DNA from 2 places in the Arthrobacter sp. L77 genome. Region 1 is predicted to be linked to the other one. Evidence: predicted binding sites of a transcription regulator. Region 1 holds the regulator's gene; the other holds the start of a gene.

The links. The regulator HspR, encoded in region 1, represses chaperone genes until heat shock. The targets are predictions, from matches to a motif close to AAGTTGAGTCNNNNNGACTCAACTT.
Region 2: a site for HspR is predicted at 2,145-2,169, ahead of RY94_RS06090 (Hsp20/alpha crystallin family protein). Genes of this name have one in related genera too.

Annotation. Positions count from the first base shown of each region.
Region 1 is NZ_JWSU01000004.1:89,901-94,815, forward strand. Features, by position in the region: gene RY94_RS03025 (nucleotide exchange factor GrpE) at 1-116, shown strand, start outside; gene RY94_RS03030 (DnaJ C-terminal domain-containing protein) at 279-1,277, shown strand; gene RY94_RS03035 (heat shock protein transcriptional repressor HspR) at 1,342-1,782, shown strand; gene RY94_RS03040 (LacI family DNA-binding transcriptional regulator) at 1,808-2,860, opposite strand; gene pulA (pullulanase-type alpha-1,6-glucosidase) at 3,013-4,915, shown strand, end outside.
Region 2 is NZ_JWSU01000004.1:746,673-751,587, forward strand. Features, by position in the region: gene RY94_RS06075 (SRPBCC family protein) at 1-326, shown strand, start outside; gene RY94_RS06080 (hypothetical protein) at 412-630, opposite strand; gene RY94_RS06085 (SDR family oxidoreductase) at 734-1,531, opposite strand; gene RY94_RS06090 (Hsp20/alpha crystallin family protein) at 1,634-2,089, opposite strand; tRNA gene RY94_RS06095 (tRNA-Val) at 2,309-2,382, opposite strand; gene RY94_RS06100 (DUF2630 family protein) at 2,578-2,829, shown strand; gene RY94_RS06105 (haloacid dehalogenase type II) at 2,829-3,500, shown strand; gene RY94_RS06110 (TrkH family potassium uptake protein) at 3,601-4,915, shown strand, end outside.

The DNA.
Region 1 (4,915 bases):
AGCAGCCGAGCGCGGACGTCCAGGCGGACAGCGTCAGCCAGATCCTCCGCGCGGGCTACCGCAAGGGGGAGCGCGTCCTCCGTGCCGCCCAGGTGATCGTGGCAGTGCCCGAGTAATCAGCACCGTGAACGCCGGAGCAGCCCTCGAACGGCGGCAACGAAATCTCCCTGCTCGCAGAGCTCGCTGGGAGATATTGGAGCCGCCTTCCTCGAGGGCTGCCCCGGCTTGCGCCGCTTACTCACCTCTTTATTCGGATGAACAACGGAAGGAGACGCCAATTGGCTAGTCAGGATTGGGTCGACAAGGATTTCTACAAGATCCTGGGTGTCTCCAAGGATGCGTCCGGTGACGAGATCAAGAAGGCGTACCGGAAGCTCGCGCGCAAGCACCACCCCGACCAGAACCAGGGGGCCGCGGCGTCGGAGCGCACCTTCAAGGACGTCTCGGAGGCCTACTCCGTCCTGTCCGACGCCGAGGAGCGCCAGCAGTACGACGCCATCCGCGCGATGGGCGGCGGCGCGCGCTTCTCCGCAGGTGGAGCGGGCGGAGGCGCCGGCGGCAACGCCGGCTTCGAGGACGTCTTCGGCAACCTCTTCGGCCAGGGCGCGGGCACCCGCCAGCGCACCGGGTTCTCGAACGGCAACCTGCCCCCCGAATTCGCCGACCTGTTCGGTGGCGGGGGCATGGGCGGCGGCGGCGGATTCCCCGGCGGGTTCCAGTCCACCCGCCCGCAGAAGGGCGCGGACCGCACGGCGAGCACGTCCATCTCCTTCGGCGGTGCCATCAACGGTACGACCATCGGGCTGCGCGAACCCTCCGGGGAGCAGATCGACGTCCGCATCCCGGCCGGCATCCGCGACGGCCAGAAGGTCCGGGTCAAGGGCAAGGGGCAGCCGGGCCAGGCCGGCCCCGGCGACCTCATGGTCAGCGTGAGCGTGAAGGAGCATCCGCTCTTCAAGCGCGACGGCGACAACATCCGCGTCCACGTGCCCGTCAGCTTCCCCGAGGCGGCGCTCGGTGCCGAGATCAAGGTGCCGACGCTCACCGGCGAGATGGTCACCATGCGGGTACCCGCCGGCACGCCGTCGGGCAGGACGCTCCGGCTCAAGGGCCGGGGGGTGAAGACGTCGAAGACGACCGGCGACCTGCTGGTCATCGTCGACATCGTCGTTCCGCAGAACCTCTCGAAGGAGGCGGAAGCCGCCGTGGAGACGTTCCGCGCCGCCACGAAGGACGCGGATCCGCGGGCAGGCCTGGTCGCGAAGGCGCGCCTGTAACAGCACGTCCGCACGGCACATCCGAGCAGCACCCGGGAACATCGGCATCGGAAGGAGGTCCGTCATGGACCACACCCTGCCCATCTATGTCATCTCGGTGGCCGCCGAGCTCGCCGACATGCACCCGCAGACGCTCCGCCAGTACGACAGGCTGGGGCTCGTGACGCCGAGCCGTGCGCCGGGCCGGGCGCGGCGCTACTCCCAGAAGGACGTCAGCACCCTGCGCGAGGTCCAGCGGCTGTCGCAGGAAGGCGTATCGCTGGAGGGCATCCGGCGGATCCTCGACCTCGAGAACCAGGTCGCGGCCCTGCAGTCGCGCGTCGCGGAGCTGTCCTCCGAACTGGCGGCCCGCCGTGTCCAGGCCGAGTCGAGCCGGGTGTTCGCCGCGGGTCTCGCGGGGGACGTCGTCACCCTCGTCCGCGGGCAGCGTCCCCGCGCCCGCACCCAGGCCCTCATGGTGTGGCGCCCCGAGTCGGCGCGGACCGTCAACCAGTCGCGCGGCTAGGTTCCCGGGCCAGGCGCGGCCGGCCTCAGGACACCCCGGGGCCCGTCCGCACCGCGGGTCCCGCCCCGGTGGAGCCGCGGACCACCAGGTCCGACTGGAACAGGATCTCGTTCCGGGTGACCCGATCCCCGTCCAGCTCCGTGACCAGGGCGTGGACGGCCGCCTCGGCCATCGCCGCCACGTTCTGCCGCAGGGTCGTCAGCGGCGGATCGGTGAAGGCCATGAGCGGGGAGTCGTCGAAGCCGACCACCGAGATGTCCTCCGGTACCCTGAGGCCCCGGGTCTGCGCGGCGCGGACGGCGCCGAGGGCCATGACGTCCGAGGCGCAGATGATCGCCGTGTGTCCCGAGTCGAGGAGCTCGTTCGCCGCGCTCTGCCCGCCCTCGATGGTGAACATGCTCGTCGCGATGTGCGGCCCGGCGTCGTCCTCGCCGAGGAACTGGACCAGCCCTGAGCGGAAGCCCTCCAGCTTGCGGCGGCTCGGGATGAAGCGGTCGGGGCCGGTCGCGAAGCCGACACGCTGATGGCCCTGCGCCACGACGTGCCGGACGGCCGTGCGGATGGCCGTGGCGTCGTCGTTGGAGACGGACGGCGCGTCGACCTCGGGCCTGGCCCCGTTGACGAGGACGAACGGGACCCGCCCGCGCAGGCGGCGGTAGCGTTCCAGGCTCGCCCGGCCGTCGGAGTGCGCGGCGCAGACGAAGATGATCCCGCTGACGCCCTGGTCCAGCAGGAGGGCGACGTACTCGTCCTCGGTGATGCCCCCGCCCGGCAGGGTGCACAGGGCGGGGATGTAGTCGTTGGGTGCCAGCAGGGCCGCGATGGCGCCGGCGAACGCCGGGAAGATCGGATTCACGAGGTCCGGCACGACGACGCCGATCTGCCCCTTGGAGCGCCCGGCCGTGCGGGAGGGCCGCTCGTAGCCCAGGCTGTCCATCGCCGCGAGGACGGCCTGCCGGGTCTCCTGGGAGGCACCGCCCTTGCCGTTCAGGACACGCGACACGGTGGGTACGCTGACGCCGGCGGTGCGGGCGACGTCGTCCAGGCGCGGCCGCTCGGTACGCTTGCCGGGAGTCATGGCCCCAATCTAGCGCAGGCCTTCGTCCGACCCGAAAGATTGCGTGAAACTTTTGCAAAGCCCTTCTGCTCGCCGCGCCGCGTCCCTAGGATCAGGGTATTCACCCCTCCTCAGTCCGGCCTGCAGCGACGCAGGGTCGGGGAAGGACCACCATGACCCCGAACACCACGGACACGCCCCGGACCAGCGGGAGGCCGGCCCTTCGGCGCCGGTCCCGGCTGGCCGCCGTCGTCCTGACCGCGCCGCTCCTGGCGACCCTCATGCCGGCGCCCGCGCTCGCCGACCACACGACCCCGCCGGGAACGGTGGCCCTCGTGGGTTCCCTCCAGGCAGAACTCGGCTGCCCCGACGACTGGCAGCCGGAGTGCGCCGCCACGAGGCTCGTCCCCGTGGACGGGGCGCCGGACACCTGGTCGGCGACCTTCGACGTCCCCGCCGGATCCTACGAGTACAAGGTGGCGCTGAATGGGTCCTGGGGTGAGAACTACGGCGCCGACGGCGCCGCCGGTGGCGCGAACCTGGCGCTGCAGGCCCCGGGCGGCCCCGTGACCTTCACCTACAACCACCGCACCCACGCCGTCTCGAGCGACGCGCCCCAGGCGCCCACCGGGTCGACGGCGGCGCACTGGCTCACCGCGGACACCCTCGCCTGGGGTGTCGAGGTGCCGGCCGATGCCCGTTTCCGCCTCTACTCCGCCCCGGAGGGCGGACTCGTCGCCGGCGACGGGAGCGTCACGGGCGGCAGCTACATCGACCTCGAGCGAGGCAAGGACGTCCTGCCCGCGCGTCTCGCCGCACGGTACCCCCATCTGGCCGACCTCGCGACGGTGACGCTCGGCAGGAAGGACGCCCGGAAGGCCGGGGACCTGCTCAAGGGTCAGCTGCTCCTCGCCGCCGTCGGGCCGGACGGGAAGGTCCTGGCCACCACGGGCGTCCAGGTGCCCGGCGTGCTCGACGACCTCTATGCAGGGGCCGCCCGCGAGCAGCTCGGCCTCAGCTGGAAGGGCAGGAAGCCCCACCTGGATCTCTGGGCCCCGACGGCCCGCAGTGTCTCGGTGCAGGTCTTCCGCGACGGCTCGGGTGGGGACCCGATCGCCACCCGTCCCCTGCGCGCGGGCAAGGACGGCGTCTGGAGCGTCGACGGCGAGAAGGACTGGAACGGCGCGTACTACCTCTACGACGTCGAGGTCTTCGTCCCCGAGACCGGCGCCGTGGAACACAACCTCGTGACCGACCCCTACAGCGTCGGGCTGTCCACGAACTCGGAGCGGTCCCTGTTCGTGGACCTCACGGATCCCTCGCTCATGCCGTCGTCGTGGGCTCGCCTGCCGAAACCGGCCCTCGATCGCCCCGAGGAGCTGTCCGTCTACGAACTCCACGTGCGCGACTTCTCGATCACCGACACCACCGTGCCCGAGGCCGAACGCGGCACCTACGCCGCGTTCAGCAGGCCGGACAGCGCCGGCATGCAGCGGCTCTCGGAGCTGGCGGACAACGGGCTCAACGCCATCCACCTCCTGCCCGTGAACGACATCGGCACCATCGAGGAGGACCGTGCGCAGCAGGCCGACCCCGCCTGCGACCTCGAGGCGTTCGCCCCCGACAGCACCGGACAGCAGCAGTGCGTCACCGACGTCGCCTCCCGGGACGGCTTCAACTGGGGCTACGACCCCCTGCACTACACGACGCCGGAGGGCTCCTACTCGACGAACCCCGAGGACGCCACGCGCATCCGCGAGTTCCGCGGCATGGTCGCCTCGCTCAACGAGTCCGGACTGCGCGTCATCCAGGACGTCGTGTACAACCACACCGCGGGCGCCGGTCAGGCCTCGGACAACAACCTCGACCGGATCGTCCCCGGCTACTACCACCGCCTGAACCCCGAGTCGGGTGCCGTCGAGACCTCGACGTGCTGCCCGAACACCGCGACCGAGCACACCATGATGGGCAAGCTGATGGTCGACTCGATCGTGACGCTCGCACGCACCTACAAGCTCGACGGCTTCCGGTTCGACCTCATGGGGCACCACTCGAAGCAGAACATCCTCGACGTCC
Region 2 (4,915 bases), 660 kb from region 1:
GCACCGACGGCGAATCCCATGCCGGCGTGGTCACCTTCCACCGCCTGGACGAGAACACCACCCGGCTCATGGTGCAGATCGACTGGCACCCGGAGACGTTCATCGAGAAGGTCGGGGCGGTCGTCAACGCCGATGCCTCCCAGGTGAAGGGCGACCTCAAGCGCTTCAAGGCGTTCATCGAGAAGAGCGGCGGCGAGACGGGTGCCTGGCGCGGCGACGTCGCGGCACCGCCGTCGGGTGTCACGTCCGAGGCGGAGCCGGCCAACAGCGTCCTGCCGGACACCTCGGCGGACGATCCCGAGTCGGGCGGCCCGCGCGTCGGCTGACCCGGTCCGTGTGGGGGAGGCGGATCCCTTCGGGGGTCCGCCTCCTGCGCGTCCTAGGGGATGTCCCCCACCGCGATGGACGCGCTCAGGCGTGGCCCAGGCGGTAGCCGTCCCCCCGGTGGACGAGCCGGCGGCCGCCGCCGTCGTTCAGCAGGATCCACACCACGGAGGCATCATCGGTCCTCATGTCCAGGACGCCGTGGAGCTGGGGCCCCGTGGCGTGGCGGAGGGTGACGTGCTGGCCGCGCCTGAAGCCCGACCAGTCCTGGACCTCGGCATCGGGGGCTGGGGGGAGAGCGTTCATGGTGGGCCTTTCGGGAGGTTCCGGGACTCCCACGCTAGCCATGCTTCCTGAACGGCGTGTGAATGCCCGCTGAAGGTTGATGCCGTCCTGGTTCCGCGCGTGGTCACAGGGTCCGCCAGTCCCCGCTCGTCAGGTGCGATCCCGCTTGGGGTCCCATGAGGAGCATGCCGCCGTCGACCACGAACGAGGCCCCGTTCACGTAGCTGGAGGCACCGGAGGCGAGGAAGGCCACGACGTCGGCGATCTCCTCGGGCGCGCCGGGGCGGCCGAGCGGGATGCCCGGACGGTCCATGGTGCGCGGGTCCTGCTCCTCGGAGTTGTTCATGGGGGTGTTGATCTCGCCGGGCAGCACGGCGTTGGCGGTGATGCCCCGGTCCGCCAGTTCGAGGGCGATGGTCCGGATGAGGCCGCCGAGGCCGTGCTTGGAGGCGTCGTATGCCGCCGAGCCCACGCGGGGCTGTTCCTGGTGCACGCTGGTGACGGCGATGATGCGTCCGCCCCGGCCGCCGTCGATCATGTGCCGTGCCGCACGCTGGAGGCAGACGAAGGCGCCGTCGAGGTTCGCCCCCATGGTGCCGCGCCACGTGTCCCAGTCCGTCTCCATGAACATGGTGCCGCCGTTGACGCCGGCATTGTTGACGAAGACGTCGAGGCCGCCGAGCTCGTGGGCGAGCCGGTCGACGACGTCGCCGCACGCGGGTGCATCCGTGGTGTCGAGCTGCGCGACCGCGGCCCGCACGCCCTTCTCCCGGACGAGCCGCGCGGTCTCCTCGGCTCCCTCCCGGTCGGAGTGCCAGGTGACGCCGACGTCGCAGCCCGCCGCGGCGAGGGCGAGGGCCGTTGCACGGCCGATGCCGGAATCGGAACCGGTGACGATTGCTCTGCTCGGTGTGAAGTCCATGTCCCCATCCTTCGCACCCGGCCGCGCCGCATGCAAGGGGAACCCGGGGATCGACGCCGGGTACCCCCGGACGGGTGTCCGGGGGTACCCGGGTGGGTGGTCCTACGCGTCGACGGCGCCCTGGGGGGCCGAACCGGAAGCGGACGACTGCACCGGCTCGGCGGATTCTCCGCTGATCACCTCGATCTTGCGGGGCCGCGCACGCTCGATGACGGGGATCGTCACGCTGAGCACGCCGTTCTCGTAGCGGGCGGCGATGCCTTCCGTGTCGACGCCCTGGCCGAGGTTGAGCTGGCGCAGGAACGAACCGCTCTCGCGCTCGCGGGTCAGCCACTTGACGCCCTCGGCACTGCGCAGCGTGCGCTCGGCGCGGATGGTGAGGAGCTGGCCGTCGACATCGATGTCGACGGATCCCGGATCGATGCCCGGAAGATCCGCGGAGAGGACGTAGTGGTCCTTCTCGCGGTAGAGGTCCATCGGCATGAGGCGCAGGCCGGGGCGGCCCTCCAACAGGGCGCCGGTCACGCGGTCCAATTCACGGAACGGGTCGAATTTCATGGCCACGGGAAACAACTCCTTCGCTGATGCCACCGGCAGGTGGTTCGTTCGTCGAGAGTTGAGCGCCCTCCGCTCAACTACGAAAAATGTTAGCACTCGAACACGGCGAGTGCTAAGGAGTGATGTTCGCCCAGGACGAAATCCCCGAGACGCGGAAAAGGCCCGTACCGACGTAGCGGTACGGGCCTTCCCAGTGGCGCTGTCTCCAGCCGATCCTCGTGCCTGCGCGGGGCCTTGATCCCCGGGCCTTCCGCGTGTGAAGCGGATGCTCTACCAGACTGAGCTACACAGGCAATTGGTTCTCCCATAGCTTAGGCCATCCGGGCGCCGCGCCAAATTCTCCCGGTACAGCAGCGCGGGGCACGGCGGCGTCCGGCCTCCTGCCGGGAACCGTGCTGGTCATCGCCGTGCTGCCTCAGTAGCCTGAAGGAAAGCCTGCTGAGCGTTCCAGGCGCCTGCCGGGCACCACCCCACGAAGGGACAGCACCATGGACAACCAGGACATCCTGCAGCGCATCCAGACACTCGTCCAGGAGGAGCACGATCTCCGGGAGCAGCCCCAGGATGCCGGCGCCGGGGCGGAGCAGCAGGACCACGCCGCCCGCCTCAAGCGCGTCGAGGAGGATCTCGACCAGTGCTGGGACCTGCTGCGCCAGCGTCGCGCGAAGGCCGACGCCGGAGAGAACCCGGCCGACGCCGACGCCCGTCCGGTCAACCAGGTGGAGGGGTACCGCCAGTAATGGCCCTGCCCCTCGTATTGTTCGACGTCAACGGGACCCTCTCGGACCTGGGGCGCATGTCGCAGCACTTCGAGGAGCTCGGAGCTCCTCCGCAGCTGGCCGCGCTGTGGTTCACCTCGGTGCTGCGTGACGGCTTCGCCCTCACGGCCGCCGGGCGGAACGCTCCCTTCGGCGAGATCGCCGGGGACGCCCTCCGCACGGTCCTCGCGGGGCAGGCGCTCAACCGGGACATCGATGACGCGCTCGCGCACGTGATGACGAGCCTGCAGGAACTGCCCGTCCACCCGGACGTCGTCGAGGGGCTCCAGGCCCTGACCGGCCAGGGCTTCGAGCTGGCAGCTCTCACCAACGGGGCGGCTGCGACCGCGGAGGCCCTCCTCGAGCGGGCGGGTGCCCGCGGCGCCGTCGGTGCCGTCCTGTCCGTCGAGGACGCGCCGCGGTGGAAGCCCGCCCCGGAGTCCTATGCCTACGCCCTCCGGGCGGTACGGCGGGAGGCGCACGACGTCGTGCTCGTCGCGGTCCACCCGTGGGACATCGACGGGGCCGCGCGGGCGGGGCTCCGTACGGTCTGGCTCGACCGCGCCGGGGCGCCGTACCCGACCGTCATGACGCGCCCGGACCACGAGGTGTCGACGATCGCCGAGCTGCCGGACCTCCTCGTCCGGGGCTGACGCGCAGCCGACGGACCTGCTGCGGCAGGCGAGGCCCCTCCCGCGCCGGTGCATCAAGAAAGCGTAAAGACTCCGTGGCCGCGGCAGGTCGTCGGGTTGAATGAGCCTCTGGTGCGGACGGTCCGCGCCGTTCGCACCGTCCCCGGAGGTCGAGGGCATCCCCGCCATGTCACGCACCGCACCACTCCGGGAGTTCCGCCGTTCCACGGAAGCAGGCCTGCGCCGGTCCGCGCACGCCGTCGCGGTCCGGCTGGAGCGGCTCGGTCCCCGCCACCCGGCCCAGGTGATCGTGCTCGGCTTCGGAGCGGCGATCCTCGTCGGAACGGTACTGCTGATGCTCCCGAGCTCGAAGGTGGGCGAGGGCGGCGCCACGTTCCTCGAGGCGCTCTTCACGGCCACCTCCGCCGTCTGCGTCACGGGCCTGATCGTCGTCGACACGCCGGTCTACTGGACCGGTGCCGGGCAGGTGATCATCCTGGGGCTGATCCAGGTCGGGGGCTTCGGCATCATGGCTTTCGCCTCCCTCCTGGGCGTCCTGCTGGCCCGCCGGATGGGTCTCCGCTCGCGCATCTCGGCGGCGGCGGAGACCAAGAGCGTCGGCTTCGGCGACGTCCGCAGCGTGCTCCTCGGTGTCCTGCGGATCACGCTGGTCGTCGAGTCCGTGACGGCGGTGCTGCTCGCTGCGCGCTTCGGGCTGCACTACAACCACAACCTCGGGGAAGCGGTGTGGCTCGGGATCTTCCACGCGGTGTCCGCCTTCAACAACGCCGGGTTCGCGCTGTTCAGCGACAACCTGATCGGGTTCGCGGGCGACCCGTGGATCTGCCTGCCGATCTGCGCAGCCGTCATCGTCGGCGGGCTGGGTTTCCCGGTCCTCTTCGAACTCCGACGCCACTTCCGGTACCCCCGCAAGTGGCACATGACCACCAAACTGGTGCTGAGCGGCACCGTGGTGCTCCTGGTCCTCGGGACGGTCTTCATCACCCTCGTCGAGTGGTCCAACCCTGCGACCCTCGGTGCCCTACGGCCGCAGGAGAGGATCCTCGCCGGATTCTTCCAGTCCACGATGACCCGGACGGCCGGCTTCAACAGCGTCGACTTCGCACAGCTGGATCCGGTCACCCTGCTCGCCATGGACGTGCTGATGTTCATCGGCGGCGGTCCCGCCGGAACGGCCGGTGGCCTGAAGATCACCACGTTCGGCGTGCTGTTCTTCATCCTCTACACCGAGATCACCGGCGGTACCGCCGTCAACGTCTTCGGCAAGCGTCTGCCCCGGTCCGTCCACCGGCAGGCCATCTCGATCGTCCTGCTCGCCGTCGGACTCGTCACCACCGCGACGATGTTCCTCATGCTCACCACCGACTTCGGGCTGGACCGGATCCTCTTCGAGGTCGTCTCCGCGTTCGCGACGG